Regions from separate parts of the Streptomyces sp. NPDC051662 genome, predicted to be linked through region 3. Evidence: riboswitches for the same ligand, from Rfam matches in the RefSeq annotation. Region 3 holds a riboswitch; each other region holds the start of a gene.

Region 1 (7,849 bases), on a different contig from region 3:
ACCCGACGTAAGCGCGGCCCGGCGCGCTCGGCATCGCCGGGTAAGGCCCGCGCCCGGCGCACGCCGAGCCCCGGCGCACGCCCGGCCCGGGCCGGCCCCTACAGCTTCTCGACGGGCGCGTACCGCAGCAGCAGCCGCTTGGGCTTCGTGTCCCCGAAGTCGACCGTCGCCTGTGTGTCCGCGCCCGCACCCGTCACCGCCATGACCGTGCCGAGGCCGAACTGGTCGTGTGTGACGCGGTCCCCGACCGCCAGCGCGATCACCGGCTTCTCGGTGGTGCGCCGCGTGGCGAAGCCCGAGGGGCCGCCGCCCGACCTCGACCGCGAGGCGGCCGACAAGGACGACGACAGCGAGGACGTGACCCCGGAGGTGGGCCCCGCCGGGATCTGCGCGCCGGTCCGCTTCCACTCCAGATGGTGTCCCGGGATCTCCTCCAGGAACCTCGACGGCGGGTTGTACGAGGGCTGGCCCCACGCGCTCCGCATCGACGACCGGGTCAGGTAAAGACGCTCGCGGGCGCGGGTGATGCCCACGTACGCGAGCCGCCGCTCCTCCTCCAGCTCCTTCGTCTGGCCGAGGGCGCGCATATGCGGGAAGACGCCGTCCTCCATGCCCGACAGGAACACGACAGGGAATTCAAGGCCCTTGGCGGTGTGCAGCGTCATCAGCGTGATGACACCGGAGCCGTCCTCGTCCTCGTCGGGGATCTGGTCGGAGTCGGCGACGAGCGCCACCTTCTCCAGGAATTCGGCGAGCGTACCGGTCGTACCGGTCGCGGCGGCGGTCCCGGCGGCACCAGCGGCGCCAGCCGCACCCTCGCCGCCCGTCGTGCCCTCGCCCGCCGCGTCGCCGTCCGTCGCCTCCGCGGCAGCCTGGCCGCGCTCCTGCTCGAACTCCAGCGCCACCGCGGCCAGTTCCTGAAGGTTCTCGATACGCGTCTCGTCCTGCGGATCGGTCGACGCCTGCAACTCGGCGAGATAGCCGGTCCGTTCGAGCACGGCCTCCAGGATCGTCGCGGGCCCGGCGCCCGACTCGACGACCGTACGCAACTCCTCCATCAGCGTGTTGAACCGCTTGACGGCGTTGGCCGAACGGGCGGCCATTCCGTACGCCTCGTCCACCCGCCGCAGCGCCTGCGGGAAGGTGATCTTCTCGCGCAGCGCGAGCGCGTCGATCATCGCCTCGGCGCGGTCCCCGATACCGCGCTTGGGCACATTGAGGATCCGGCGCAGCGGGACATTGTCCTCCGGGTTGGCCAGAACACGCAGATAGGCCAGCACATCGCGGACCTCCTTGCGCTCGTAGAAGCGCACTCCGCCGACGACCTTGTACGGCAGGCCGACCCGGATGAAGATCTCCTCGAAGACACGGGACTGCGCGTTCGTACGGTAGAAGACCGCGACATCGCCCGCCTTGGCCTCGCCCGCGTCCGTCAGCCGGTCGATCTCGTCGGCGACGAACTGCGCCTCGTCGTGCTCCGTGTCCGCGACATAGCCGGTGATCTGGGCGCCCGCGCCGGCCTTCGTCCACAGATTCTTCGGGCGGCGGCTCTCGTTCCGCTCGATGACCGCGTTGGCGGCGCTCAGAATCGTCTGCGTGGAGCGGTAGTTCTGCTCCAGCAAAATGGTCGTCGCGTCCGGGTAGTCCTCCTCGAACTGGAGGATGTTACGGATCGTGGCGCCCCGGAAGGCGTAGATCGACTGGTCGGCGTCTCCGACGACACACAGCTCCGCCGGGTCGTGCTCCTCGCCGGAGGGGCCCACCAGCTCGCGTACGAGGGTGTACTGCGCGTGGTTGGTGTCCTGGTACTCGTCCACCAGGACATGCCGGAAGCGCCGCCGGTAGTGCTCGGCGACATCGGGGAACGCCTGGAGCAGATGGACGGTGGTCATGATGATGTCGTCGAAGTCCAGCGCGTTGGCCTCGCGCAGCCGCGCCTGGTACATCCGGTAGGCCTCGGCGAGCATCTTCTCGAAGCCGTCGGTGGCCTGGTCGGCGAAGGTCTCCTCGTCGATCAGCTCGTTCTTCAGATTCGAGATCTTGGCGCTGAAGGACTTGGGCGGGTAGCGCTTGGGGTCGAGGTCCAGATCACGGCAGACCAGGGCCATCAGACGCTTGGAGTCGGCGGCGTCGTAGATGGAGAACGACGAGGTGAACCCGAGCCTCTTCGACTCGCGCCGCAGGATCCGTACGCAGGCGCTGTGGAACGTCATGACCCACATGGCGTTGGCGCGCGGGCCGACGAGCTGGCCGACGCGCTCCTTCATCTCGCCCGCGGCCTTGTTCGTGAAGGTGATCGCCAGTATCTGACCGGGATGGGCGCCGCGGCTGCCCAGCAGATACGCGATCCGGTGGGTCAGCACCCGGGTCTTGCCCGACCCGGCCCCGGCCACGATGAGCAGCGGCGTGCCGGTGTGCACGACGGCCGCGCGCTGCTCCTCGTTCAGCCCTTCGAGCAGCGCGGCGGGGTCCACGACCGTGCGCGGGGCGCCGTCGCGGTGGTACTGGTCCCGCGTGGGAGGCATGTCATAGGCCCCCTGGAAGAGGTCGTCGGGCACCTGCTCCGGTGCGTGCTCGGTGTCGTCCTCGGGCGGCGGTGGATGCTCGTCGCCGGAGGGCTGGAGGTCCGCCAGGAAACTGTCGTCAAAGAGGCTGCTCATCGCTCTCCGAGTCTAGGCCCTGTCTGACAAATCCCGCCTGGCTCGCGACGCCTGGCACGCACGCTCGCCGCGTTGTCGGGATCACCCCAGTACGTCCAGTACAGGGGAGACCCTCCGCCTTGCGATCGCACGCACCAGACGCCGCGAGCCCCACCCTTCGGGCGGACGGCGCTATTTGCCAGACAGGACCTAGGCCGCCCTACTGACACACCGCGCCCGGCTCCAGAATTCCCCGGCATGCCCCACCCGTACGGTCACTCGCCTCGCCATCACCACGGGCGGCGCCCCGGTCACTCATCGTGGCGGAAAAGCGTCGCCGACCCGTTTCACACATCGCACGCGCAAATGGTCACGAAAATGTATCGGGCATATCGGCCATCGACCTTCACACCAGCACCACACTTTGGCTAGCGTGCTCGATCAGGCAGCCCGTACCCCCAACGGCGACCCACGCCAAGCGGGCGGCCCACGCCGAATTCGGACTTTCCCCAAGGAAGTTCGAAACCGGGGACCCACAGTGCACAACCGGGGTGAATCGGGCCTTTCGCTCAAGGCCCGTAGGGCAACCTTCCGTTCCGCCCGAACCCGACAGCTAACCCGGTAGGCGGTCCACGGAAGGAGATGCAGACCTTGGCGTCGCATCGCAAGCCGCGCAGTCTCAGCGGAGTACGTACCGCCTCTCCCGCTGTCGGGCTCACGACAGCCGCGCTCGCCTCGGTCACGTTGCTCTCGGCGCAGAGCGCGAGCGCCGCGCCCGTCGAGCCGAAGCCGTCCATGGAGGAGGTACAGAAGAAGGTCGACGATCTGTACCGCCAGGCCGGCAGTGAGACACAGAAGTACAACAGGGCGAAAGAGGCCACGCAGAAGCAGAAGCGCGCGGTCGACCGCGTGCTCGACGAGGTCGCCAAGCGCGCGGACAAGCTGAATGAGGCCCGGCGTACGCTCGGCTCGTTCGCAGCCGCGCAGTACCGGGAAGGCGCGGTCACCCCGACCGCCGCCCTGCTCTTCGCGGACAGCCCGCAGGCGTTCTTCGAGCAGAAGCAGGTGACGGACCGGCTGACGGAGCGTCAGCGCGGTGTCCTCACCGACTACCAGACACAGCAGGCCGCCGCCGCGAAGCAGCGGGCGCGGGCGTCGAAGGACCTGGAGTCGCTCACCGCCTCGCAGGCCGCGCTGCGTACCAGCAAGCAGGGCGTGCAGCAGAAGCTCGGCGCGGCGCGTGCGCTGCTGTCGAAGCTGACCACGGAGGAGAAGGCGCGGCTGGCCGCGCTGGAGCGCAAGAAGGAAGAGGAGGCCCGCCGCAAGGCGGAGGCGCGGGCCAAACTGGAGGCCCGCGCGAAGACGGAGGCCGAGCGCAAGCGCAAGGAACAGCAGGCCAGGACCCCGTCGACCGGCACGGGGACGGGCTCGGGCCAGAGCGGCACAGGCTCAGGCACGGACACCGGCACCGGAACGGGAACGGGCACAGGAACAGGCGCAGGCAGCGGCACAAGCGGCGGCACCGGAGCCTCCGACGGCAGCTACGCCACCAAGGCCGCCAAGGTCCTCTCCTTCGCCCGCGCCCAGATAGGCAAGCCGTACGTCTGGGGCGCCACGGGCCCCAGCTCGTACGACTGCTCGGGCCTGACCCAGGCCGCCTGGAAGGAGGCGGGCGTGGAGCTGCCGCGCACCACCTGGGAACAGGTGAAGGCCGGCACGCGCGTCGCGACCGACGATCTGCTCCCCGGTGACCTGGTCTTCTTCTACGACGACATCAGCCATGTCGGGATCTATATCGGCGACGGCATGATGATCCACGCCCCCAAGCCGGGCGCGAACGTTCGCGAGGAGTCGATCTACTACATGCCGATCTACGGAAGCATCCGCCCCGCCTGACAGCCGGCGAGCGGAGTAGGGCCGCTGGGGACCTGTCGGATTCCCGGCGATCTGTGTCGTCAACTCGCCGTCTGCGACAGCTCGCTCCGAAACCGAAGTGCGGGCCGTTGGGGAGCGCCGGTCCCAGAAAGTTCCGCCACATCAAGAACTGCCTGCGCGGAGCGTGCGTCTGACCTCATGTACAACGTGCGCAGAGCAGAGCTGACGGCCTGTCGGCCGGGGCTCCTCCGCGCGATGAACCGAGGCCCTCAGGCGTGCGAGCCCGGCGCGACATCGATCGGTCACCACGTCGTGTCTCCTCGTGCTGCGGCTTGAGGCATGGGTACGACATAGGGAAGTTCATGCGATTTCGTACATCGATCCCCGCGATAGCTCTCGGGGTGGTGTCACTGACGACGCCCCTCGCCGTCGCGGGAACCAGCACCGCGGCGACGGCGCTTGAGGCGACGGCGGCGGATTCCTCTCAGGTCGAGGACACCACGCTCACCGACAACGTTGGCAAGCCCTCCGGCGTCCTGTCGGCGAAGGCGGGATCAGGGGCCGGGAAGGTGTTCTCCACCGGGGAGATCACCGGGGAGAGCTTCTCCTCGATCGGCCTCAGCTGGAAGAAGGGATCCGCCGTCGACGAGGGGCTGACCGCGGAGACGCGGATCCACCGCGACGGGGCCTGGGAGTCGTGGCGGGAGGTTCCCCTGGAGCTTGACGAGGGCGTGGCCGAGGAGGCGAAGCGGGCCGGCGCGCCCGCCTTCTACACGGACGACGCGGACGGGGTGGAGGTCCGCTTCACCTCCCCGAAGGGCAGCCTGCCGCAGGACCTGCGGCTGTCGTTCATCGACCCGGCCCAGAGCCCGGCCGCCTCTTCCCCGGACAACCAGCCGCGGTCCGCGCGGACCGGACAGCCGGACATCAAGCTGCGGAAGGACTGGGGCGCGGACGAGGCGCTGGCCGATCCCGGGTACAAGACCCAGCCCTCGATCAAGGCCGCCGTCGTCCATCACACCGTGACGGGGAACAACTCCTACACCCAGGAGCAGGTGCCGCAGATCATCAACGGCATCTACGTCCAGCACATCAAGGTCCTGGGCTACGGCGACTTCCCCTACCACTTCATCGTCGACCGCTTCGGCGGCATCTGGGAAGGCCGCAAGGGCTCCATCGAGATGCAGCCCGGCACCGCGATTCCCGGCATCCTCGGCGGCCACGCGTCCGGCTTCAACACCAACACCTTCGGTGTCGCGATGCTCGGCAACTTCGAGCCGAACAACAGCGAGGGCGGCGAGGACACCGGCCCCGACCCGAAGCCGACCGAAGCCATGATCAAGAGCCTGGCCGACCTGCTCGCCTGGAAGAGCGGCCAGTACCAGCTGGACCCGGAAGGCTCCACGCAGCTCGTCTCGGCCGGCGGAGGGGGCACCAACCCGCACCCGGTGGGCACGGTGCTCGACGTACCGGTCATCTCCAGCCACCGTGACGTGAACGTGACGGCCTGCCCGGGCGCCAAGCTCTACGAAGTGCTTCCCGACCTGCGCGAGCAGGTGGCCGACCAGCTCGGCTGAGAAGCGTCAGGGGCGCCTGTGTTCCTCCGGGACACGGGCGTCTCGGCCCGGATCCGAGCGAGGGAGAGCCGCTCCCTCCCGGTATCAGGTCCAGAGCGTGGCGATGAAGATGTTGGCCATCGTCAGCCCGCCCACCGCGCCGAACAGCGGCTTCGGGGCGGTCTCGTCGTCGCGCTTCACGTACACCACGGCCAGGATCACGACCAGCACCGCGAGCTTGATGCCGATCTTGATGTTGTTCACCGTCTGGTCGTCGGCCTGGTTGAGGCCCACCAGGGCCACCCCCGTGACGAGCATCGTCAGCGCGCCGTGCAGCATCGCCTTGTTGAAGCGGGCCGTGCCCGTGCTCATCGACTTCATCTGGGTGAGAAAGCCGCCGAGCAGCGAGGCTATGCCGATGATGTGGAGCGCGACGAAGACATTGATGAGTACGTCCATGCCTGGAGCCTATCGAGAGCCGTATCACCGCCGAGCGGGGAGGTGGGGCTCTGTTCCGATATCGGTCGGGTCCGGCCGGAAAGGCATGCCGAGTTCGCGATCACGCCGGTCATAAGACGGTCCTGTTCTGCCACCTCTCGCCAATACCGGCCATGCCGAGGCCGGACTGTGACCTTGCGCCCTAGCGTCCTTCTCCTGGCGACCGGCCATGACCCACCGTGACCGACTAGGGAAGAGGATCCACCCCCGTGGCAGCGCACCGAAAGCCCAGACAGCGCACGCTCACCGGCCCCGCCGGCCGTACCGCCGCCACCCTCGCGCTCGCCGGAGCCGCGACCGCCACCGCCCTCGACGGCGCCGCACACGCCGAGCCCCAGCTCACCGCTGCCCAGGTGAAGGCCGAGGCCGACGCGTTGTACGAGCAGGCGGAGACCGCCACCGAGCGGTACAACGGCACGAAGGTGGCGGCGGACAAGGCCCGTACCGCGCTCACGCGGCTGCGGGACGAGGCCACGCGCAGGACGGAACGGCTCAACAGCTCGCGCAACGCGCTCGGTTCGATCGCCTCCGCGCAGTACCGGGCCGGTGGGCTCGACCCCGCCGTACAGCTCGCGCTCAGCTCATCGCCCGAGGAGTACCTGGAAGGCGCCTCGCTGGCCGAACGGGCCGGTTCCCGGCAGGCCGCCAGGATCACCGCGATCCGCAAGGAACTCGCCCGGATCGCCGAACTGCGCACCCGGGCCGACGGGCGGCTCACGGAGCTGAGGGCCTCTCAGTCCGAGCTGGCCCGGCACAAGTCCGCCATCCAGGAGAAGATCGGCTCGGCCCAGCGGCTGCTCGACCGCCTCACCGCGCCGCAGCGTGCCCAGTACGGCCAGGGGCAGGACGGCCGGGCCCCGGGCGCCGCGTCCATGGCCCCCGGTGCGGTGCGGGCGCCGAACGCCCGTGCCGCCGCGGCCGTCGCCTTCGCCTACGGGGCGATCGGCAAGCCGTACGTCTGGGGCGCGACCGGCCCCGGTGCCTTCGACTGCTCCGGGCTCACCCAGGCCGCCTGGCGCTCCGCGGGCGTCGCCCTGCCCCGTACCACCTACACCCAGATCAACACGGGACAGCGGGTCTCACGCGGCGATCTCGCCCCCGGCGACCTGGTGTTCTTCTTCTCCGGCATCAGCCATGTGGGGATCTATGTCGGCGGCGGGCAGATGGTGCACGCCCCCCGGCCCGGCTCGGCGGTCCGGCTGGCGCCGATCGACCAGATGCCCTTCGCCGGCGCGAGCCGGCCGGCCTAGAGACACCGGCCGGACCGGGCCGGAAACGCCG
Region 2 (7,849 bases), on a different contig from region 3:
GAACGGCCGGACGACTGGCTGTCGGTGTGGCTCTACTCCCGCTCGGTGGCGGCCGTCGCCGCCCGGCAGGGGGACCGGGACCGGATGCGCCACTTCATCGACAGCACCCTCGTCGACGACGACGCGAGCGAGGCCGCCAATCTGAACTACTGGGCGTACTGGATCGGCGAGGCACCGCACATCCAGCTGTCCGACGACTTCATCGCCGCCCGTACCCCGGGCCGCTGGCCGGGCGACAAGCTGATGCGTCACCTCGTAGGGGGGCTGACACCGCGTCACGGGTTCTTCGACCTCAATGTCCACACCCTGTGGGCGCTGCTGGCGGCCCGGCCGAATCTGCTGCGGCCCGGCGGCCCGGCGGGGAGCGCGCTCAGCGCGTGTCTGCCGGCGCTGCTCGACGACCGGGAACTCTCGGCGCGGGCGAGGAGGGAACTGCAGGGAATTCGATACGCGATTCGGCTCGCCGAGGCGTAAGCGGGCAGGCATGGCGCCCCGCGCGGACATCTTCCCCCTTTGCCGAGACATTCTCGGTCGATGTGTACGTCGTGGGAGGACCGCACGACCGGTGTGATCCAGCCGACAGCCCGTGCCGAAAAGATCCGGGTCCCAGATGCTGCGGATGGGGCGAGATCGACGCACTCTTGGGCCTATGAGTGATGCACCGATCGTCGTCCACCGGGCGTCAGGGACAGGCGGGCGGCGGGTCACGGTCCGTGGGCGGATCATGGGGCTCGCCCACTCCGACGACCATCTGATCGAATTCCTGCGTCTGGCGGGGCTGCCGGACGCCTGGGAACTGCTGGACGACCCGGCCTGGGTGGAGTGGCAGGGCGGCCCCGCGCACGAGTACAGCGTGGTGTGAGCCGGCGTGGTGCGCCGCCCCCCGGCGCCCCCGGCGCCCCCGTCGCCCTTCGCCCACCCCGTTCCGTCAGCCCCCTCAGCGCTCTCAGCCCTGTCAGCCCTGGTGGTCCGCCCGTTCCGCCCTCTCGGTTCGCTCGGCCGGCTCGGCTCGCTCCCGCTGCTCCGCCGCGATCACGGCGAGCTGCGTCAGATTGTCGACCCGCCAGTCCGCCGCCTCGATCACCTCCGGGTCGTCCGCCCACAGATAGCCCCACGGCCCGCGCCGCAGATGGGCGGCGCGCAGACCCGCCTCCCGGGCGGGGAACAGGTCGTACGCGGGATGGTCGCCCACGTACACCGTCCGGTCGGGCGCGGCCCCCGATGCCTCGATGACGCGCGCGAAGAACTCCTGCGACGGCTTCTCGACGCCCCACTCGCCCGAGGTGGCGACGAGATCGACGGGCAGATCGAGGCCGCGCAGCAGCTCCCCGGTCCTGACGGTCTGGTTGCCCGCGAGGACGACGCGGACGCCGAGGGCCCTGATGCTCGCCAGCGCGGGCCGGACATCGGGGTAGAGATCGGACTCGTCGAGATGGTCACCGCGGCCGGCGGCCTCCCTGGCGCGGTACGCCTCGCCGACGTCCATGCCGGGTTTGATGAGGCGGAGGGCGTCGGCGTTGTCCCGGTTCTGGACGGTGGCGGCGCCGACGAGCGCGGAGATGGTGTGTCGGGGAATGCCCAGCCAGTCGGCCCAGGACGCCCAGTAGCGGTCGTCGCGGACGAGGGTCTCGCCGACGTCGAACACGATGGTTTCAATCACCGGTGTAAGCGTAGGGGGACACGCTCTGCCGATCGTCAGTGGCTGGCCGTAGCCTTGCTCCTATGTTCGCTTCCTCGTCCACTTCTTCCCCCGCTTCCGGTGACGGCGACTCGTTACGCGCTGTCAGGTCCGCCGCTGTCGTCAACGCGGAGATCCGTGCCCTGTGGGCACGGGCCGGTGGCGCGCTGCCGCCCGCCGAGCAGGAGCGCTACCAGCGACTTCTGGTGGAGTGGGCCGTCGCGGTCCGCGCGGATGTCGTCGAGGCGGCCTAGGGCCTTTCGTTCGGCTCAGGCCGGATCTTCGCGGACCAGTCCTGGCCGTCGGTGCGCCGCGTGGTGATGATCTTGCTCCGGATGGCGTAGAGTTGCATTCAACGGCGCGGGGTGGAGCAGCTCGGTAGCTCGCTGGGCTCATAACCCAGAGGTCGCAGGTTCAAATCCTGTCCCCGCTACTGGAAGAGAACGAAGGCCCGGATTCCTGGTGAATCCGGGCCTTCGTCATGCCCGCCCCCACGTACGGCTTCCGCGCTTGACCTTTACGTAACGTCAAGTTCTACCGTGAAAGTCATGGAGTGGTCGATCCAGGAAATCGCGAAGAAAGCGGGCACGACGAGCCGCACGCTCAGGCACTACGGCGAGCTGGGGCTGCTTGAGCCCAGCCGTACGGGCGGCAATGGCTATCGCTACTACGGACAGGACGCCCTGGTCCGGCTCCAGCGGATTCTGCTGCTGCGGGAGCTGGGGCTCGGGCTGCCCGAGATCGCACGGGTCCTCGACGGCCAGCAGGACACCGCCGCCGCCCTGCGCGGCCATCTGAAGCTGCTGGAGCGGGAACGCGAGCGCATCGGGCGGCTGATCGTCTCGGTGCGGACCACTCTCCACAAGACGGAGACAGGGGAGGAACTCATGGCCGAGGACGTATTCGACGGTTTCGATCACACGCGGTACGAGGAGGAGGTGACCCGGCGGTGGGGCCGGGACGCCTACCAGAAGGGCGACCGCTGGTGGCGGTCGCTGAGCGAGGAGGAGCGGCAGGGCTTCAAGGACCAGCACCAGGGCATCGCCAGGGACTGGGGGCGCCTGGCCGCGGCGGGGCTCGCGCCGGACAGCGGCGAGGCGCAGGACGTCGCCCGGCGTCACTGCGACTGGCTCTCCGCCACGGCCGAGCCCACCAGGTCGTATGTCATCGGCGTGACGGCGATGTATGTCGATGACGCGCGCTTCACCGCCGTCTACGACCAGTACGGTGAAGGTACGGCTGTGCTCGTGCGGGACGCCATGAAGGTGTACGCCGAGCGCCACCTGACCGACTGATCCGTTCCGTCGGCCCCGGTGCGCCCGAGCACCGGCGGGGTCGGCGGGCCGGCTCGCCGTAGCCCACTCGGCCGACGGCGATTCGCCGCCCGGGAGGGCAGCGGCCAGCCTGGGTGGAGCGCGGCACCGTCCGCAGCAGTCGGCGGACCGGGCAGGAGACCACTGGTGTGGAGACTGAGGAAGCTCGGAAAGAGCATCGGCGGCAGAGGCCGGCGGGCGGCCGAGGGCGCCGGTCTCCTGGCCACTGACGGAAGGGGCTTCTGGGCGGCCGGCGACAACGTGCGCGGCGGCGGCCGGTATCCGGGCGGACGTGGCGGTACCGGACGCAGGCTGGCGCGGGCGCTGCCCGTGCTGGTGATCATCGCCGGGGTGATCTTCGACCTGGTGACCCCGACGCGGGTCACCGCGTCCCCCCTCTTCGCCGCCGCTCCGCTGATCGCCGCCCCGTTCTACCCGTTGGTCGGCACGCTCACCATCGCCGTCACCTCGTTGGTCGCCGAGGTGGTGCTGCATATCCACGCGGACACCCAGTTCCAGGTGGAGTCGGTCAGCGAAGTGCTGACGGTGCTGGTCGTCTCCCTGCTGGCGCTGTACATCAACGGTGTCGTACGGCGCAGCGGTGAGCGGCTGGCCTCCGCCCGCATCATCGCCGAGACCGCCCAGCGCGCGGTGCTGCCAAGACCGGCCGAGCGGATCGGGGGGCTGCGGATCGCCGCGCGGTACGAGGCGGCGCAGGAGGGCGCGTTCATCGGCGGGGACCTCTTCGCCGTACAGGACACGCCGTACGGGGTGCGCCTGGTGGTCGGGGACGTACGGGGGAAGGGTCTTGACGCGGTCGAAGCGGTGGCGGTGGTCATCGGGTCGTTCCGGGAGGCCGCCGAGCAGGAGAGTTCGCTGGAGGGGGTCGCGCAGCGGCTGGAGCGCGCGCTCAGACGTGAGGGGACGCGGCGGGACGGGCTCGATGTCTTCGAGGGGTTCACCACGGCCGTGCTCGCCGAGATCCCGCACGAGGAGGGTGTGGTGCGGCTGCTCAACCGGGGCCACCCCGAGCCGCTGCTGATGTGCGGAGACGGTGAGGTGCGGATGCTCGCCCCGAGCGATCACGCGCTGCCGCTCGGGATGAGCGAACTGGCCGCGTGGCCGGACCGGGCGGAGCAGGCCATGTATCCGGAGGGCGCGACGCTGCTCTTCTACACGGACGGGCTCACCGAGGCGCGCGATGCCCATGGGGTCTTCTACGTCCCGCGCGAACGGCTCGCCGGACGGGTCTTCCAGGGGCCCGACGAGATACTTCAGGCGCTCATCGACGACGTACGGCGGCACACGGGCGGCGGGAGCCAGGACGACATGGCGCTGCTGGCGGTCAGTCGGCCCTCGGAGGGCGAGCCGGAGCGGCGCAGGACCATGCCCTTGGTGCCATGAGAGGGCCGCGCCCGCCGTCGAAGCCGTCCTCCGGATCGCCCGGCGGGGAGCCCTTGCCACTGTATGTAATCGAGGGGTATCCCTCCGCATAACATTTGACACACCGTCAGAAATGTAGGCCCCCCTGACAGGCCGTCAACTCGCCCGATTAGATTCCCTTACATCCCGGTACGTCCGATGCGAAGTCGTTAACGATCACCCGGAACAGCTTGGAATAAGGGCCGGGTCTCTATTAACGTTCGATAACGCAGCGCGGTCGTCCCAGCCGTCGTCAGAGATGGCACCGTGCGCACGCGCCGAATCCCGCGAGGGAACCGGGGAACCACCAATTGGGGTGAATCGGGTGTCTTTTGCTGCCCTGTGCGGCAGGAGCGCCCGTAGGAGACCTTCCTGCTCCGAACCCGTCAGCTAACCCGGTAGGCGAGAAGGAAGGAAAGGAGCACGCCTCAGTGGCGTCCAACAAGCCTGCCCCCGAAGCCGTCTTCGAAACCCGCACCCTCGGCAGCGAGCCGGACAGGGCGTGGGGGGAATGGAATCCCACCGAGGAGTCCATACGGCCCGTACGCGGCCGGCACCGCGTCGCCAAGCAGCGCGGACTGGCCCGTAGCTCCACGGTCCTCGGCGTCGGCGTCATCGCCGCCGTCGGCGCGGGCGGCATCGCCACCGCGCAGGACAAGCCCGCGGTCTCCATATCCCTGCCCGACGCGATCACGGACAAGCTCCCGGACGCCGCTTCGCTGCCGGGAATGGGCTCGCTCGCCTCGGACGACTCCGAATCCCAGGTGCTCGCCGCCCCGCTCACCACCGCCGGGCTCACGGCCGCCGAGACCGAACAGGGCGCCACCGACGCCGGAGAGGCGCTGCGCGCCCGTATCCTCCAGCAGGCCGAGGCGCAGCAGACCGGGGCCGACGCGGCGCGGAAGGCCGCCGCGGAGTCGGCGGCGGCCGAGCAGGCCGCGGCCGAGGCCAAGAAGCAGCAGACCGACGCCGAGAAGAAGATCGAAGAGGCGAAGAAGAAGGCCGAGGCGGAGGCCAGGGCCAAGGCGGAGAAGGAGCGGCTGGCCAAGCTGGCCGCCAGCTACGCGATCCCCACCTCCTCGTACACGATCACCTCGACCTTCGGGCAGTCCGGCTCCCTGTGGTCCTCCGGGCAGCACACCGGCCTGGACTTCGCCGCGCCGACGGGCACCCCGCTCAAGGCCGTGCACAGCGGCACGATCAAGTCGGCCGGCTGGTCGGGCTCGTACGGGTACCGCACGGTCCTGGAGCTCGATGACGGCACGGAGATCTGGTACGCCCACCAGTCCTCGATCTCCGTCAGCGCCGGGCAGAAGGTCACCACCGGCGAGGTCATCGGCAGGGTCGGCGCGACCGGCAATGTGACCGGCGCCCATCTGCACCTCGAAGTTCACACGGCGGGCGGCGCGGGCCTGGACCCGATGAGCTGGCTGCGCGGCAAGGGCCTCAACCCGTAACCCCTCCCCGAGGGCATTGCCCCTCGGTATTCCCCCATACGGCCCACATGAGGGCGCGGAGCGGAATAGGGCGCCCCCTTCCGGGGATTGCATCCTCCTATGACCGCTCTGCGCCCACTGGGCTCCTCCAATCTGCGGGTCTTCCCGCTCGCCCTCGGCGGCAATGTCTTCGGCTGGACCGCCGACGAGACAGCCTCCTTCGCCGTCCTCGACGCGTACACCGCCGCGGGCGGGAACTTCATCGACACCGCCGACATGTATTCGTCGTGGGCGCCCGGCAACGAGGGCGGTGAATCCGAGACCGTCATCGGCAACTGGCTGGCCTCGCGCGGCAATCGCTCCGACGTACTGATCGCGACCAAGGTCGGCGCGCACCCGCGGTACCAGGGCCTCAAGGCGGCCACCATCAAGGCCGGGGTCGAGGAGTCGCTGCGCCGGCTCCGTACGGACTACATCGACCTCTACTACACGCACTTCGACGATCCCGAGGTGCCGGTCGAGGAGATCATGACCACCCTCGACCAGCTGGTGAAGGCCGGCAAGGTCCGTGCGCTCGGTGCCTCCAACATCGGCGCGGAGCGGTTGGCCGCCTCGCTCGTCTTCTCGGAGCTCGAAGGGCTCGCCCGCTATGTGGCGCTTCAGCCGCACTACAACCTGGTCTCCCGGGACACGTACGAGGGCGAGCTCCTGGACACCGTGCTGCGTCACGGCCTGTCGGTCGTGCCGTACGCCGCGCTGGCCTCGGGCTTTCTCACCGGCAAGTACCGTCAGGGGACCACGGTCGACAGTCCTCGGGCCGGCAGGGTGGCCGAATATCTGGAGTCCGAGCGGGGCGCGGAGGTCCTGACCGCGCTGGACCGGATCGCCGGGGCACGGGACGCCGAGATCGCGACCGTCGCGCTGGCCTGGCTGGCGGCGCAGCCGACCGTGGTCGCGCCGCTCGCGTCCGCGCGTTCGACCGAGCAACTGCCCGCGCTGCTGGCGGCGGTCGACTTTGAGCTGACGCCGGAGGAGCTGGCGAAGCTGACGGCGGCGTCCGCCTGACGCGTCCGCCCGAAGCTCCGTCGGACAGTCCTGTCGGACAGCTCCGTCGGACAGTCCTGTCATTGGCGGTACGGGTTGTAGCCGTCGTAGTCGACGTACGGCGGCGGCACCCGTACCCGGCCCGTGGCCCGCGCCGCATAGGTCAGCGCGGGCCCGGCTATCTCCCTGCGCTGCCACAGATGGTGCAGCAGCTCCTGCTCGCGCTCGATGAAGTCCGGGCCGACCGCGCCGCGGTGCGCCCGGTGGCGCAGAAACGCCAGGGACGTCGCGAACGCCTCGTACTCCCGCACCGATCTGGCCGCCGACGGGCCATACGTACGGCCCGCGAAGTCACGCGCCATCGTGCGCGCCCGCATGGAGGAGAGCGCGAGCGGCGCGGCCGGGGTCAGCCACCCCGCCGCGGCGTACGCGGGCAGCTCGGACCCGACCGTGCGCAGCTCGCGCTGGCGGCTCCAGATCACCAGCCAGGTCAGCAGCGCGAAGACCGGGACCATGAACACCCCGTACACCACATAGAAGCCGTACGGGCCGAAGAGCGCCCCCGATCCGTTCCACAGCGCGTGCAGGCCCATCGCCAGGGCCAGCCCGAGCGGGGGGAGCACGAACCGGCGGATCCGCTGCCGACGGGCCGCCATCGCCGCCAGTCCGAAGCCGATGCCGGTGAGCACGGTGAAGAGCGGATGGGCGAACGGCGACATGACGACCCGTACGAAGAAGGTCGCGGCCGTGACGGAGGCCAGACCGGAGTTGCCCAGGTCCTGGTCCTCGCCGAAGGCGCTGCCCAGATAGAGGATGTTCTCGGTGAACGCGAAGCCGGTGGCGCTGAACCCCGCGATCACCACGCCGTCGACGAGCCCGGTGAAGGCCCTCCCGCGGAAGAGGAAGATCAGCAGAACCGCCGCGGCCTTGGCGCTCTCCTCCACGATGGGGGCTAT
Region 3 (7,849 bases):
AAGAAACGGGGATCGCTCCCGACCACGTCGAGCCGGACAGTGGCCTGCCTCTTCACATCGAGGTGCATTCGATCCCGGCGAACCCGGAGAAGGCGGAGCCGCGGCATCTTCACTTCGATTTCCGGTTCTTGTTCCGCACGACAACCGACAGGGTCGAACTGCGGGAGGAGGAGGTCACGGCGTACTCGTGGCAGTTCGCCGACGCGCTGACGGCCGAGCCTCTGCGCTCCCGCATCGTGATCGCCACAAGGTAGCGTCGGCCGCCGGAAACAGCCCGGCCCCGGTACCGCGGAGATACCGGGGCCGCTGTGGGTCAGAGCATCACCGCAGGTTCAGTCGCGCTTTCCGGCGGCATGGATCTCTTCCGCCGCCGCCCACGCGATCCCGTCCAGGATGTCGTGTTCGCTGACCACGACCTCCTGGGCCCCGGTCCGTTCCATGATCGCGAGGAGTACGAGGGCGCCCGCGCCGATGACGTCCACCCGGCCCGGGTGCATGACGGGGATCGCGGCGCGTTCCGCGTGTGTGGCGTGGAGCAGGCGGGTGACGATCCGCTGGACCTGGTCGTATGAGATCCGGGAGTGGTGGATCGCGGCGGAGTCGTACTCGGACAGGCCGAGCGCGATCGCGGCGACCGTGGTCACGGAACCGGCCAGGCCGACCAGGGTGCGGGCCTCGCGCAGGGGGACCGTCTGTTCGGCCAGGTCGAGGGCCGCCTCGATGTCGGCGCGGATCGCGGCGATCTCCGTATCGGTGGGCGGGTCGCTGACGACGCCGTCCCGTACGAGGTGGCGCTCGGTCAGCCGTACGCAGCCGATGTCCACGGAGCGTGCCGCGCGTACGTGATCGTCGCCGACGACGAACTCGGTCGAGCCGCCGCCGATGTCCACGACCAGGTAGCTGTCCCCGTCGGCCGGGCCCAGTTCCTTCGTCGCGCCGGTGAAGGAGAAGGCCGCCTCCTGGTCGCCGGTGATCACCTCGGGCTCCACGCCCAGAATGTCCAGGACCCCGCTGACGAACTCGTCGCGGTTCTCGGCGTCGCGCGAGGCGGAGGTGGCGACGAAGCGGACGCGCTCGGCGCCGTGTTCCTTGATGACGGCGGCGTACTCCCGGCAGGCGGCGAAGGTACGTTCCAGCGCCTCCGGGGCGAGCCGGCCCGTCCTGTCCACGCCCTGGCCCAGGCGGACGATCTTCATCCGGCGGTCGAGGTCGACCAGTTCACCCGTCTCGCCCGCGCCGGAGGCGCTGTCGGACACAGTGGCGTCGGCGACGAGCAGCCGGATCGAGTTCGTACCGCAGTCGATGGCGGCGACCCTGGTCATGCCCTGTCCCCCTCGTCGTCGGACGGACCGGATACGCACGGTGTCACGCACGGGCCCTTCGCCCACCACTCCGGCAGCATCGCGATCGCCTCGTCGCCCAGCGGGTTCACTCCGGGCCCCGCCGCCAGCGAGTGGCCGACCAGGACGTGCAGGCACTTCACCCGGTCCGGCATGCCGCCGGCGCTCGGGAAGCCCTCCAGGACCTCGATGGCGTCACGGCGGGCGATGTAGTCCTCGTGGGCCGCGCGGTACGCGGCGGCCAGCTCGGGGTCGGTCGCGAGGCGCTCCGTCATCTCCTTCATGACGCCGTTCGCCTCCAGCGTGCCGATGGCCGAGGCCGCGCGCGGGCAGGTGAGGTAGTACGTCGTCGGGAAGGGGGTGCCGTCGGGGAGCCGGGGGGCGGTCTCGACCACGTCCGGCTGACCGCAGGGGCAGCGGTGCGCGATGGCGCGCAGTCCGCGCGGCGGGCGGCCTAGCTGTTCTTTGAATGCCGCGACGTCCGCGTCGGTGGGTTCCGTGCGTTCGGTCTGCGGAGGGGGCGTGTCCATGCCTGCCTATGTAGGTTCTGCGGTTCTCGGGTGTTCTGTGGTTCTCGGGTGTTCTGTGGTGCTGAGTGTTCTGTCGTTCTCGGGCCGAGCGTGTTCTGTTCTGCTCTGTCCGGCTGTCCCCGGCCGTCCCCGACTATCTGTCCTGACGGTCCGCGTTGTCCACGCCGTCCAGCACATTCGAGTACCAGGGGCGGTCCGTCGCCCCCCGCTCCTCGCGGCGCTGCTCGCGCACCTCCGGGTCGATCACGGTGTAGCCGGTCTCCCCCGGCATCACGTAATGCAGATGCTCCCGGGCCAGCCGCTGGATATACGCGTCGTCCTGGAGCCGCGCCTTCTCGTCGCGCAACTCCTCGACCCGTAGCTTCGCCTCGCGGGTCAGCCGCTCCTGGTCGGCGATCTCGTTCCGCTGCGACACGTACTGCCGCATCGGATACGCGAGCGCCACCACCAGTGTGCACACGACCAGGGCGAGGAAAGCGGCCCGGCCGGTGAGCCGGGAGCGGCGGTCCTGCCTGCGGTTCTGCGAGCGGTAGACCCGGGCGGCCGTCTGCTCGCCGAGCAGTCGCAGCCTGGTCGCGGTGGAGAACCGGTCCCGGTTCCCGGCCATGGCTCGCCTCCCCTTTTACGTCCCCTGTTGTACGTACGTCCCCGGACACGGTACGGGACCGCGACCGGGGACGTACGGACGACGGGCGGAGCCGCCCCTCGCCCTCGTACCGACAGGATCAGGAAGAACGCATCCTATTAATTGTTCGCGGAGCGCATCCTCTTAATGGTTCGCGGAGCGAAACCGCGGGAACGCGCTGCGGCCCGCGTACACCGCCGCGTCGTCGAGGATCTCCTCGATGCGCAGCAGCTGGTTGTACTTGGCGACGCGCTCGGAGCGGGCCGGGGCGCCGGTCTTGATCTGGCCGCAGTTGGTGGCGACGGCGAGGTCGGCGATGGTGACGTCCTCGGTCTCACCGGAGCGGTGGGACATCATGCACTTGAAGCCGTTGCGCTGGGCCAGCTCGACGGCGTCCAGGGTCTCGGTCAGCGAACCGATCTGGTTGACCTTGACGAGCAGAGCGTTGGCCGAGCCCTCCTCGATGCCGCGGGCGAGGCGCTCGGGGTTGGTGACGAACAGGTCGTCGCCGACGATCTGGACCTTGGTGCCGAGCTTGTCCGTGAGGACCTTCCAGCCGGCCCAGTCGTCCTCGAAGAGCGGGTCCTCGATGGAGACGAGCGGGTACGAGGCGACGAGCTCCTCGTAGTACTCGGTCATCTCGGCGGCCGAGCGCGACTTGCCCTCGAACTCGTACGAGCCGTCCTTGTAGAACTCGGACGCGGCGACGTCGAGCGCGAGCGCGATGTCGCGGCCGGGGACGTAACCGGCCTCCTTGATCGCTTCGAGGATGAGGTCGAGCGCGGCGCGGTTGGACTCCAGGTTCGGCGCGAAGCCGCCCTCGTCGCCGAGACCGGTGGACAGGCCCTTCTGCTTCAGGACCTTCTTGAGGGTGTGGTAGACCTCGGCGCCCCAGCGCAGGGCCTCGGAGAAGGACTCCGCGCCGATCGGGGCGATCATGAACTCCTGGATGTCCACGTTGGAGTCGGCGTGCGAGCCGCCGTTCAGGATGTTCATCATCGGAACGGGCAGCAGGTGCGCGTTCGGGCCGCCGAGGTAGCGGAAGAGCGGGAGGTCCGAGGCCTCGGAGGCGGCGTGCGCGACGGCGAGGGAGACGCCGAGGATGGCGTTGGCGCCGAGCGACGACTTGTCCGGGGTGGCGTCCAGGTCGAACATCGCCTGGTCGATCAGGCGCTGCTCGGTGGCGTCGTACCCGACCAGCTCCGGGCCGATCTGCTCGATGACGGCGAGGACGGCCTTCTCGACACCCTTGCCCTGGTAGCGGTTCTGGTCACCGTCGCGGAGCTCAAGGGCCTCGAACGCACCGGTGGAGGCACCGGAGGGGACAGCAGCACGACCCGTGCTGCCGTCGTCGAGGCCGACCTCGACCTCGACCGTGGGGTTGCCTCGGGAGTCGAGGATTTCCCGGGCTACGACGACGTCGATGGACGGCACGAGCATCTCCTTCTGGGATGTGACGCTTGGAGTGCAGGGTCTCATTGGCCTTGCGACACGAGACTATCCGGCGCGGGGTGATCGGTCGGCCGGTGCCCGCCACCTAAGACGAAATGAGGCCCGATTCCCCCACGCCGGGGCCATGGCCGCCGGAAGGCGGGCCACAGCCGGAACCCCGGCCCGGCGCGTACGGGGGAATACGCGCCCGGCCGGGGCGGTCTCGGGTGGGGACGGTCTCCGGTGCGGCCCGGACGAGGCCGGGTGGGTCAGCTCAGGGGCTCAGGGGCTCAGAGGGGAGCCGTGGCCCGCAGAGGCCCTCAGCTCAGGTGGAGCTGCTGGCCCGGGTAGATCACGTCGGCGTCGCTGACGATGTCCTTGTTCAGGTCGAACAGCTTCTGCCAGCCGCCCTCGACGTCCTCGGCCTTGGCAATCTTGGAGAGGGAGTCGCCGGACTTGACCTTGTACTCGCCGTCACCCTTCTTGATCGTGGCGGGACGGCTCTCGCCGCGCGAGGCCGGCTGGGCCGCGCCGCGCGCGGTCTCCTGCTGCTTCGGCTGCGCCTGCTGCTGCTTGGGGGCCTGCCGCTGGGTCGGCTGCGACTGCTTCTGGGCGGGCTGGGCGGGCTGGGTGCTCTGAGTGGCGGAGCCACCGTCGTACGCGGCCCTGGACAGGCCCACGCCGCAGTTCGGCCACGCGCCCTTGCCCTGGCCGGCGAGGACCTTCTCGGCGACGGCTATCTGCTGGGACTTGCTGGCCTGGTCGGCGCGGGCGGCGTACGCGGTACCGCCGTAGGCGGCCCAGGTGGACGGCGTGAACTGAAGGCCGCCGTAGAAGCCGTTGGCCGTGTTGATCGACCAGTTGCCTCCGGACTCGCACTGCGCGACCTTGTCCCACTCGGCGGCGGTCGCGGCGGAGGCCGAGGTCGCACCGATCAGCGGGGCGGCGACGGCGGCACCGGTGACCCCGGCGAGCGTGGCATAGCGGACGGCCTTCGACGGGCGGCGGTGCTTGCCCTTGCTGGAACGCAGCAGCATGGAACATCTCCCTCACCGACGCCTACGAGGTCAGCTGTCGGGTTCGGGCCAAGTGAGTTGCCCGGCCGTGTGCTCTGTCGCACACGACTTCACCCCAAGCCGGTCCTCGGCCGTCTCTCGACGGCCGGAGCCCGGCACGAACCTTGGGTCCCCCGCTCCTGCCTACGGCGCTTGACGCGTCGGTTACTCCCCCCGACCGACGGCAGGATTCGGCGTGACGGTCGACGGGGCCCGCGGTGCGAGCGGTTCAGACCGTAATCACAGGTCCGCCCATTGTTCAAAGGAGAACATCAAGGAAAAATCGCCCTTACCTCCCCCTTGGATGAACCCATTTACGCAGGTGAGAGACGAAACGACCCAACCGCCCGAGCAAAAGGCCCCAGTTGCGGCGAAGAGACCCTTGTCTCACTTTCGCAGAAGTGGACATAGGGTCTCTAACTGCCGCTACTTCACGCCGAGATCAAGGGTCTGGCCAGGCAGGATCAGATCGGGGTCGGCGCCGACAGTCTCCTTGTTCGCCTCATAGATCGCGGACCATCCGCCGGGCACCTCGCGCTCGTCGGCGATGAGCCAAAGGCAGTCGCCCGCCCGGACCGTGTACTCACCATCCGCCGCGTCCGCGCCTTCCGTTTCGCCCGTCGCGCCGTCGGCCGCACCGCCGGTCGCACCGTCCGTCGCGCCATCCGCCGTACCGTCGGCGTTACGTGTCGATCCGTCACCGCGCGAGGCATGACGGCCGGATTCACGCCCTTCGCCCGAATTGCCCGGTACGGAGTCATCCGGGGCGGCATCGCCGCGGTGCTTGCCCTTGGCGGCGCCCTCACCGGACCCGGCGGAGCCGGAGGACTCGGCGGGAGCGGGCTCCCCCGTACCGCCGGAGGCGGGGGTGTCCGGTGTGGCCGAGGAGGCGTCCGAGGGAGAGGCGCCCCCGGTCTTCCCTGACGATTCAGGAGCCGTCTCAGGAGCCGTCCCGGGCTTCGTCTCAGGTTGCGCCCCGGGAGTCGTCTCCGGCGCGGCCTCCGGCGCCGTACCGGGATCCACGCCCGGCGCGGCGCTGCCCGCCGTCAGCCCGGCGACCGCGGCGCAACTGGCCCATGCCCGCGGCCCCTGCGCGTCGAGGATCTTCTCGGCTATCGCGATCTGCTGCGAGCGGCTCGCGAGGTCGGCGCTGGCCGCGTACTCCGCGCCGCCGAAGTCGTCCCAGGTCTCCTGGGAGATCTGGAGTCCGCCGTAGTAGCCGTTGCGGAGGTCCGCGCTCCACATGCCGCCGCTCTCGCAATCGGCGACACGGTCCCAGGTGGAGGCGTCCGCCGCACTGGCACCGGTGGCACCGAGCAGCGGAATGGCGATCGCCGAGCCGGTCACCCCTGCCGCGACGATCAGAGCGGGGGCCTGGCGAGGTCGACGGTGTCGGCCGTTCCCGGAGCGCATGTGATTGCCTTCCGTGTGACTGATGTTTCGACTGGTGCGTGTGGCGGCTGAGTTTTCGAGAACGTAGCGGTACTCGAACTCCTGTCACAAGTCGATGCAGCGGAGATCACGTCAAAGTCACAGTCTTGACGGACCGTCAGAAAAGCTTCAGTCGGACAATGGCGTGAACTGCACCGGAAGCGTGCGCAATCCACGCATGATGAGCCCTCCGCGCCAGCGCAAATCGGCAGGATCTCCCGCAAGCCGCACGTCGGGCAGCCGGGTCAGCAGGGTGCCGAGCGCGGTCTGCCCCTCCACCCGGGCGAGCGGTGCGCCGAGGCAGTAGTGGATGCCGTGTCCGTATCCGAGGTGCTGATTGTCACGCCGGGAGAGGTCGAGCGTGTCCGGATCCGTGAAGCGCTCGGGGTCACGGTCGGCGGCGGCGAGGACGACCAGGACCGGATCACCCGCCGCGATCCGCTGTCCGCCGAGCGTCAGTGGCTCGGTCGCGTACCGCCAGGTGGCCAGCTCCACGGGACCGTCGTACCGGAGCAGTTCCTCGACCCCCGTCGCGAGCAGGCCGGTCTCCCCCGCTCCGAGCGAGCGCTGGAGCAGCGCACGCTGCTCGGGGTGGCGCAGCAGCGCGAACATGCCGTTGCCGATGAGGTTCACGGTCGTCTCGAAACCGGCGAACAGGATGATGAAGGCCATCGCCGCGGCCTCGTTCTCGGTGAGATGTTCCCCGTGGTCGCCGGCCCGGATGAGTCCGGAGATCAGATCGTCGCCGGGGTCGGCCCTCTTGCGGTGGATGAGGTCGGCGAGATAGCCCCGTATCTTCTTGACGGCGCGCCCGACTCCGCCCCGCGGGCCGCCCGCGTGCCCCGGTTTCGAATGTCGCAGCATCATGCCCGCCCAGTCGCGGAAGTCGTCCTGGTCCTCGCGCGGCACCCCGAGCAGATCGCAGATCGCGTAGATGGGGAGCGGGAACGCGAAGTCATGGATCAGGTCCGCCTCACCCTTCGCGGCGAAGCCGTCGATGAGCCGGTCGGTCAACTCCTGCACTTGCGGCGCGAATTCGGCCACGCGGCGGGGCGTGAACGCCTTGGACACGAGCCGGCGCAGCCGGGTGTGGTCGGGCGGATCGATATTGAGCAGATGTGTCATCAGCTCCGCCTTGCGCTCGCCGGGTATGCCCGTCTTCCCCTTGGCGTGCGCGGGCTCGGCGTGATGCGCGGGGTTCTTGGAGAGCCGAGCGTCGGCGAGTGCCTGCCTGGCGTCCACGTACCGCGTCACGAGCCATGCCTCGACGCCACTGGGCAGCGTGGTCCTGTGCACGGGCGAGTGCTCGCGCAGCCAGGCGTAGGCGGGATACGGATCGGTGGCGAACTCCCAGGTGAACAGCGCGGGAGCGGGTGCGGCCGGGGATATGACGGCGGGCTGGTGGTGCATCCCCCGACAGTAACCCTCGGCAGTAAC
Region 4 (7,849 bases), on a different contig from region 3:
ACGACCGGGATCGCCGTCTACTTCGCCTGGAACTACATCCTGGAGCCCAACGGCGCCATCAACCTGCTGCTGAAGTCCGTCGGCCTCGGCTCGCTCCAGCAGCCGCAGGGCTGGCTCGGCAACCCGGACACCGCCCTCGCCACAATGATCGTCGTCATGGTCTGGTCGGCCGTGCCGGTGGCGATGCTGCTCTATCTGACCGGGCTCCAGTCGCTGGACAGCTCCCTGCTGGAGGCCGCGCAGATCGACGGCGCCGGCTGGCTGCGCTCCACCACGATGGTCGTTTGGCCGCTCATGAAGCCCATCACCGTCGTCGTGCTGCTGCTCAATGTGCGCGACTCCCTCCAGGGCTTCCAGTCCTTCCTGATCATGACCAACGGCGGTCCGGGCGACTCCACGAGCGTCCTGGGTCTTGAGACCTATCGGCTCGCCTTCCTCTCCGAGCTGTCCCCGACGCTGGGTCTCGCCAGTGCCCTGGGCTGGCTCCTGTTCCTGGCGGCCCTCGTCGTCGCCTTCATCAACCAGCGGGTGATGAGGAGGATGGGATGAGCGGCGAAACCCTCTCCCCACCGCGACGGGCGGGCATCCGCGCCCAGGACCGGACCGTGCCGCGCACCGGCGGGCGCAGGCCCGTCGGCAGAACCGTCGTCCGTACCGTCGTCGGGATCGTGCTCGCCGGCTACGCGGCGGTCAGTGTCTATCCGTTCCTGTGGATGGTCTCGGCGGCCTTCAAGACCAACAAGGAGGTGCAGGAGGGCGGTCATCTCATACCGCACGACCCGACCTTCCGTACCTTCGCCGACACCTGGAACAAGCTCGACTTCTTCGACTACTTCCTCAACAGCGTCAAGGTCACCGTCCTGACGACCGTGCTGGTCGTGGTGGTCTACTCGGCCGCCTCCTACGCCTTCTCCGTGCTGGCGTTCCCCGGCAAGAAGTGGCTGTACCGGCTGTTCCTGGTGCTGCTCTTCGTCCCCGGTGTGGTGACGCTGCTGCCGATCGTGCTGCTGGAGAGCAAGCTCGACATCCTCGGCACCCACTGGGGCCTGATCCTGCCGTTCGTCAACGGCAGCGCCCCACTGGCGATCCTGATGCTGACCAACGCCTTCAGCTCGGTGCCGGGGGAGCTGCGCGAGGCGGCGCGCATGGACGGTGCGGGTGAGCTGCGGATCTTCAGCCGGATCTATCTGCCGCTGGCCCGGCCCGCGGTCATCACCATCGCGCTGCTCACGGCCATTCCGACCTGGAACGAGTACCAGCTCACCCGGATCTCGCTGAACGACCCGCACACGTACACACTGCCGATCGCGCTCCAGGCGATGCAGTCGCAGAGTGTCGTGCAGTACAACTCGCTGATGGCGGCGGCTCTGATCATGGTGGTCCCGGTGATCGTCCTGTTCCTGTGCGCCCAGCGCTATTTCGTCAACGGATTGATGGGAGCGGTCAAGGGATGAGCGGGCGGACGGTACGGAACAGCCCCCGGACGGTACTGGTGACCGGGGCGGCCGGCGGGATCGGCCGGGCCGTCGTGGCGGATCTCATCGGCGCGGGCTTCCGCGTCGTGGGCGCCGACCTGGAGCGGGGCGACGGCGAGGACGGCTGCGTCCGGTTCGTCACCGGCGATCTGAGCGAGGCGAGGACGGTTACGGAGTGCTTCGCCGCGACCCGGGAGGCGGCGGGGGAGGACGGTGTGTTCGCCGGGGTCGTCCATCTCGCGGCGTACCCGGCGCCCGGCATCGTGTCGGAGGACGAGACCCTGCGCGTCAACGTCCTCGCCGCCTATCTGGTGTTCCAGGAGGCCGGCCGCCTCGGTGTGCCGCGCGTCGTCGGCGCCTCCAGCGCGTCGGCCGTCGGCATCGCGTGGGCCGACCGGGATCTGCACCCGGTATATGTCCCCGTCGACGAGGACCACCCCGATCTCACCGTCGACTCCTATGGCCTGTCCAAGGTCATGTCGGAGAAGGCCGCGGAGTTCACGACCCGGCGCCACGGCACGGTCACCGTCATGCTGCGGTTCCCGTTCGTCGGCGCGGGCGCCCGGCTGCGGGAGCGGCTGGCCGAGGTGCACGGCGACCCCGCGTCCAACCGCCGGGAACTGTGGGGGTGGCTGCACACCCCGGACGCCGCCCGAGCCGTACGGGCCGCCCTGACGGCGGACCTCACCGGCCACCATGTCGTCAATGTGGCCGCGCCCGACAGCGCCGCCCTGGAGCCCACCCGGGAACTGCTGGCGGCGTACCACCCCACCAGCGAGATCCGGGGCGCGCTGGACGGTCACGCGTCGCTGTTCGACACCACCCGCAGCCGCGCACTCCTCGGGTTCACCGCGGCGGGGCGGGAGGAGATCGCGGAGACGGACTGAGCTTCGCGCCGCCGCCCGTGAAGCGGGCGATCAGGCGCCGGGTCACCGACGGGTGGTGGCGCTGCCGGAGGGCAACTCCGGCAGCGCCACCACCCGTCTCACGTTTCCGCCGCGAACTTCCTTTTACTGAAAGGGCAGTCGTCGCATTCGATCAGCTCTTCGGTGAAAGGCCGCCACAGAACTGCCACATGACCCGTGGTCGGGTTCGTATGTGAGAGTGAGTCAGAAACGCGCTCGCGGCTCCGCCAGTAATGGCGCCGAGTGGTACGACGGGTGGATCAATGGCCGCGAGAAGCGGCCCGCCAGGGCCCTTGTGGGGGTCGGTCGACAGGTCGGATCCGATACCGCGCACCGCGCCTTTATGGGCGATTTATCTCCGTTCTCCCTGAAGTCCATTTCTGTATCGTTCGCACGGCTTTCCGCTCTCTGTGCACGGTTGTGACCTGGACATTTCCGTCATGCGCGTGATGTGTGTCACGTAAGTACCCGGCTGTCGGCCCGCCCCCTCGTCCATTTCGCGTACGGGGAAGGCGAGTTGAGTTCCCCGGTATCGGGCCGATAACGAGATCATTTCTGGCCGGATTCATGAATTGGATTCCGTTGTGAATTCAGGGCTTGTTTCGCCCGGGCGTCCTCGCTTACGTTCTCGTCACTCCGGATGGAACGCCGAATCCTGCCGCCGTCCGGAAACACACACCCACCCACGCCCGGCAGGAGCGGGGGACCCAGGTAAGTCGCCGATCCGTACTCCGGACCGGCTTGGGGTCAAGCCGCATTCACCATGCGGCCGGGCATCTCCAGCCCGAACCCGACAGCTCACCTCGCAGGCGCAGGAGAGGAATTCGTCATGGCCTCAAAGGCTAAGCACCGTCGTCCCAAGAACAGCCCCGTTGCCAGAGGTCTCGTCACCGCGGGCACGGGCGGTGCCGTACTCGCCTTCCCCTTGCTGGCCGCCACCACCGCCGAGGCTGCCCCGGCGCACACCGCCGCCACCGCCGAGGTGACCCTGACTCCGGCCGCCGTCGTCCAGACGGACACCCCGACGACCTACTCCGTCGTCTGGGGCGACTCGCTCTCCAAGATCGCGGACGAGTACTCGCTGAGCGGCGGATGGCAGCAGCTCTACGAGGACAACCGCGATGTCATCGGCGGCGACCCGTGCTTGATCCACCCCGGTCTCACACTGACGCTGGGAACGGAGTCCGCGTCGGAGGCCCCGGCCGACTCCACAGCCGACTCCACCACTGACACCACCGCCGCCGACGAGGCTGCCGCGCCGGCCGCCGAGGAGAGCGCCGACGCGAGCGCCTCGGCCGATACGGGCGCCGCGGCCACCGCGACCGCCACGACGACCTACGCCGACAACCTCGACGGCTGGATCCGGGAGTCGCTGGACGTCATGGCGGCGCAGGGCATCCCCGGCTCGTACGACGGCATCCTCCGCAACATCATGCGCGAGTCCTCGGGCAACCCGTGGGCCATCAACAACTGGGACTCCAACGCCGCCGCCGGCACCCCGTCCAAGGGGCTCCTCCAGGTCATCGACCCCACGTTCGAGGCCTACCACGTGCCCGGTACGTCGACGGACAGCTACGACCCGGTCGCCAACATCACCGCCGCGTCCAACTACGCGGCCGACCGGTACGGTTCGATCGACAACGTGAACGGCCCCTACTGACAGGCCCTCACACCGCTCACGGCAGGCCGGACCGCCCTCGGGGCCGGTCCGGCCCTGCCGCGTTCCGGGCTTCTTCTCCCCCCCCCGGCTCCCGCGTACCCCGAGGTCAGGCGCGCCGGGCGCGCAGCTCCCGTACCCCCGCCGCCGCCAGGACGAGCGCCGTCGCCCCCAGGGACCAGAGCAACTGCGGGCGCGCCTCTTCATTCGTCAGCATCAGACCGAAGACGACCGCCATCGCGGCGAGTGTGGCCCAGGTCAGCCCCGGGAAGAGCCACATCCTCAGCACCAGTCGCTCCGGTGCCTCCCTCTCGATACGCCCGCGCAGCCGCAACTGCGACACGGCGATCAGGGCCCAGACGAAGAGGAGCACCGCGCCGACCGCGTTGAGCATGTACAGGAAGACCGAGTCGGGCCATTTCAGATTGAGCAGCACCGAGACGAAGCCGAACGCCACGGACGCGAGGACCGCCCGCCGGGGCACACCACCGTCGCTCACCTTCAGCAGGGACCTCGGCGCCTCGCCCCGCTCGGCCAGCGAGAAGACCATCCGGGATGATCCGTAGAGGTTGGCGTTGAGCGCCGACAGCAGGGCCACGAACACCACGATGTTCATGATCTGCCCGGCGGACGGCACGCCGATCGCGTCGAGGACGGTGACATAGGGGCTCAGCCCCGCCTGCTGTGCCGTCCAGGGCAGTACCGTCACGATGACCAGCATCGATCCGACGTAGAAGAACAGGATCCGGAAGACCGCGCTGCGTACCGCCCGGGACACCGAGCGCACCGGGTCGTCGGACTCGGCCGCCGCGATCGTGACGACCTCCAGACCGCCGAAGGCGAAGACGACGGCGAGCACCCCGGAGATGACGCCCTGCCAGCCGTTCGGCAGGAAGCCGTCCTGTCCCGCGAGATGGGTGAGGCCGACGGGATCGGTGTCGGGCAGCAGACCGAAGACGGCCAGCAGCCCGAGGGCCAGGAACGTGACGATCGCGAACACCTTCAGGGCCGCGAACCAGAACTCGAACTCGCCGAAGTTCTTCACGGCGGCGAGGTTCGTACCGGTGAAGAACACCATGAAGAGCAGCACCCACGCCCACTGCGGCACCGACGGGAGCCAGCCGTTCGCGATCCGCGCCGCGCCCGTCGCCTCCACCGCGAGGACGACGACCAGCAGGAACCAGTACAGCCAGCCCGCGCTGAACCCCGCCCACCGGCCGAGCGCCCGCTCGGCGTACACGGAGAACGAACCCGACGCCGGCATCGCGGCCGACATCTCGCCCAGCATCCGCATCACGCACATCGCGAGCGCGCCCGCGATCAGATACGAGACGACGATCCCGGGCCCGGCCATCGCGATGCCGGCCCCCGATCCGACGAAGAGCCCGGCGCCGATGACCCCGCCGAGCCCGAGCATGGTCAGATGGCGCTGCTTGAGCCCACCGGCGAGCGGTATGTGAGCTGTGGCCGTGTAGGCATCTGTCCCGTTATCTCTGCCTATGTCGGCGTTTGTCCGATCGGGCGCTGTCCGGGGTGAGATGTCGGGCGGGTTCTGGTCGTGCATGAGCGGTCAGGCTGCCTTCGGGGCTTGTGGGGGGATCTGCGGCATCCCGCAGTCTCCCCGGACCACGCACCCCCAGGCAAAACGAGCCGGTCTCGACAGAGCGACGGAGCGACGGAAAGGTCAGCGCACGCGGCCGACCGCGGCGTAGATCCCGCTGTCGTAGCCGCCGCTCTCCTCCTCCGTCGGCGCGTCTGTGTCCCGGTACCAGTGCGGGGCCGTGACCAGTCCCGGCTCGGCGAGGTCCATGCCCTCGAAGAACCGCGCCACGCCCTCACGGGTACGGAAGCCCAGCGTGATGCCACCCCGCTTGTACTGCGCGACCACCTGTTCCACGAGGTCGGGGTAGAGATCGGACGCCGCGTGCGAGAGCACCAGATAGCTGCCGGGGGGAAGGGCTTCCACCAGGGTGCCGACGATGTCGTACGGCTTCTCGTCCTCCGGGATGAAGTGCATCAGGGCGATGAGGGAGAGCGCGATCGGGCGGCTGAAATCCAGGAAGCCCTGGGCGTGCTCCAGGATCGCCCGCGGTTCGCGGACATCCGCCTGGATGTAGTCGGTGGCGCCTTCCGGCGTGCTGATCAGGAGGGCCTCGGCATGCCGCAGGACGATGGGGTCGTTGTCGGTGTAGACGACCCGGGCCTTGGGGTTGATCCGCTGGACGATCTGGTGCAGGTTCGGCTCGGTCGGGATACCGGTGCCTATGTCGAGGAACTGGTCGATCCCGCTGAGCGCCAGCCAGGCGGTCGCGCGGCGCATGAAGGCGCGGTTCTGCCGCGCGGCGGCACTCGCCTCGACCGGCAGCTTCGCCCCCACCGCCTGGTCGACGGCGTAGTTGTCCTTGCCGCCGAGGAGATAGTCGTAGACACGTGCCGGATGGGGCTTGCTCGTGTCGATCTGGGGCTTGGGCATCTCGGCCGTCATTGACGCTCCCATGAGTGGAGGCGGGGAAAGAACCTGGTGAAGGAGATCGCATCGCCGATGCCCCCGTATCAGGTGATCCGGGTGGGGCGAGTGGTAACAGCGTATGCGATGGGGGGAGTTGTTGTTCGAATGAGGTGCGTATATGCGAGTGGCCGGATGTCACGGGCCGGCGGCCGGACGCGAGCCGGGCTGGGCTCGCACAGGATTCTCGTCCATACTTCCGGACGTGGAGCAGCGCATAGACTCGAATATCTGGCCCGAGCGTGCCGTGGGGAAAGACCCGGCGTACGTTCCCGGCCTCATGGTCCCCCGCCCCGCGGGCACAGCGGGGACGGACCCGGAGCAGGCGGAGACCGAGGAGCGCACGCCCGAAGGCGGCGCCCCCTCGGACGCCCTACCGGAGGCCGTTCCCGACAGGCCCGCCCTCGACGCGAACAGCACCACCACCGACCGGGCCGAATCGGCCGAGGACGCTTCCGCCGGGGAGGACGCCCCCACGGACGACGCCTCCGCCGAGGACGGCCCTGTCTTCGAGGCCACCGACCGCCGTGGCGCGATCACCGCGGACAGCAAGGGCGTCCGGTTCCGGCTGGACGACCAGGAGGCCGACTTCTGGTGGAGCGAGATCGGCGCGGTCGAGATCAAGACCCCTCGCTTCGGGCGCCGGTTCACCGTCACGGTGCATATGTCGGAGCGCCGCTGGTTCGACGCCGAGGTCGAGGCCGACACCAGGAACCGCCTCAAGGAATGGACGGAAGAGCTCGACGCCGTCCTGGACGCCTACTTCGAGGAATCCTGAGCGGCCGATCCGGTCCCGGCCGATCCGCCGGCCGGGACCACGAGGCCCGGCCGGCGGCGGAGCGCCGACGGCTGAGCGGTGGACCGCCGTCGGCCGTACGCCGTCCCTGACCGCATCCCGACGACGCCTCAACTGGCCCGGAACGGCTACCGGCTGAGGGTGTATCCGCCGCGCGAGGACAGTCCGCGCGATCAGCCGCTCTTCGTGAGCACCCGGTTCCCGAATCGCGCCCGGCGCCCGTCCGACGCGCCCTCCTGGCGGCGCTCCCGCTCACTCTCACGCACCCGCGCGAGCAGCAGCGCCGGGTCGGGGTCGGTCTGGAGCGCGGCCAGGAGCAGCAGCCACAGATCCGACAGCCCCTCCTCGATCTGCCGCCTGCCCTCCAGGGCGTCGGAGACCGTGTGCAGCCCGAAGAAGGCGCAGACGAGTCCGTGCGCGGCCACTTCGGGACAGACGCCCTCGGCGAGCGATCCCTCGGCGCGGGCCTCTTCGAGCAGTGCGGTGACCGTCTCCAGCCAGCCGACGAAG

Evidence for each region. A riboswitch is a leader RNA that binds a small molecule or an ion and turns the genes downstream of it on or off. The one in region 3 is predicted to bind cyclic di-AMP.
Region 1: linked by a shared signal. The riboswitch ahead of AB0M67_RS30860 (NlpC/P60 family protein) and the one ahead of AB0M67_RS25055 (transglycosylase family protein) in region 3 are both predicted to bind cyclic di-AMP.
Region 2: linked by a shared signal. The riboswitch ahead of AB0M67_RS09885 (M23 family metallopeptidase) and the one ahead of AB0M67_RS25055 (transglycosylase family protein) in region 3 are both predicted to bind cyclic di-AMP.
Region 4: linked by a shared signal. The riboswitch ahead of AB0M67_RS34920 (transglycosylase SLT domain-containing protein) and the one ahead of AB0M67_RS25055 (transglycosylase family protein) in region 3 are both predicted to bind cyclic di-AMP.

The regions. Positions count from the first base shown of each region.
Region 1 is NZ_JBFAZD010000023.1:64,451-72,299, forward strand. It holds gene AB0M67_RS30850 (peptidoglycan DD-metalloendopeptidase family protein) at 1-11, shown strand, start outside; gene AB0M67_RS30855 (ATP-dependent DNA helicase) at 99-2,660, opposite strand; cyclic di-AMP (ydaO/yuaA leader) riboswitch at 3,120-3,283, shown strand; gene AB0M67_RS30860 (NlpC/P60 family protein) at 3,291-4,535, shown strand; gene AB0M67_RS30865 (N-acetylmuramoyl-L-alanine amidase) at 4,877-6,091, shown strand; gene AB0M67_RS30870 (hypothetical protein) at 6,176-6,529, opposite strand; gene AB0M67_RS30875 (NlpC/P60 family protein) at 6,778-7,818, shown strand.
Region 2 is NZ_JBFAZD010000004.1:467,416-475,264, forward strand. It holds gene AB0M67_RS09850 (helix-turn-helix domain-containing protein) at 1-474, shown strand, start outside; gene AB0M67_RS09855 (hypothetical protein) at 650-862, shown strand; gene AB0M67_RS09860 (HAD family hydrolase) at 956-1,657, opposite strand; gene AB0M67_RS09865 (hypothetical protein) at 1,723-1,932, shown strand; tRNA gene AB0M67_RS09870 (tRNA-Met) at 2,038-2,111, shown strand; gene AB0M67_RS09875 (MerR family transcriptional regulator) at 2,227-2,973, shown strand; gene AB0M67_RS09880 (PP2C family protein-serine/threonine phosphatase) at 3,253-4,395, shown strand; cyclic di-AMP (ydaO/yuaA leader) riboswitch at 4,680-4,833, shown strand; gene AB0M67_RS09885 (M23 family metallopeptidase) at 4,845-5,870, shown strand; gene AB0M67_RS09890 (aldo/keto reductase) at 5,970-6,914, shown strand; gene AB0M67_RS09895 (PrsW family intramembrane metalloprotease) at 6,974-7,849, opposite strand, start outside.
Region 3 is NZ_JBFAZD010000015.1:198,000-205,848, reverse strand. It holds gene AB0M67_RS25080 (NUDIX domain-containing protein) at 1-254, shown strand, start outside; gene AB0M67_RS25075 (Ppx/GppA phosphatase family protein) at 333-1,322, opposite strand; gene AB0M67_RS25070 (DUF501 domain-containing protein) at 1,319-1,870, opposite strand; gene AB0M67_RS25065 (septum formation initiator family protein) at 2,004-2,477, opposite strand; gene eno (phosphopyruvate hydratase) at 2,640-3,935, opposite strand; gene AB0M67_RS25055 (transglycosylase family protein) at 4,247-4,963, opposite strand; cyclic di-AMP (ydaO/yuaA leader) riboswitch at 4,968-5,143, opposite strand; gene AB0M67_RS25050 (transglycosylase family protein) at 5,408-6,394, opposite strand; gene AB0M67_RS25045 (cytochrome P450) at 6,542-7,822, opposite strand.
Region 4 is NZ_JBFAZD010000031.1:59,664-67,512, forward strand. It holds gene AB0M67_RS34905 (sugar ABC transporter permease) at 1-549, shown strand, start outside; gene AB0M67_RS34910 (carbohydrate ABC transporter permease) at 546-1,454, shown strand; gene AB0M67_RS34915 (NAD(P)-dependent oxidoreductase) at 1,451-2,362, shown strand; cyclic di-AMP (ydaO/yuaA leader) riboswitch at 3,051-3,205, shown strand; gene AB0M67_RS34920 (transglycosylase SLT domain-containing protein) at 3,210-4,040, shown strand; gene AB0M67_RS34925 (amino acid permease) at 4,147-5,454, opposite strand; gene AB0M67_RS34930 (SAM-dependent methyltransferase) at 5,722-6,522, opposite strand; gene AB0M67_RS34935 (hypothetical protein) at 6,749-7,321, shown strand; gene AB0M67_RS34940 (ScbR family autoregulator-binding transcription factor) at 7,513-7,849, opposite strand, start outside.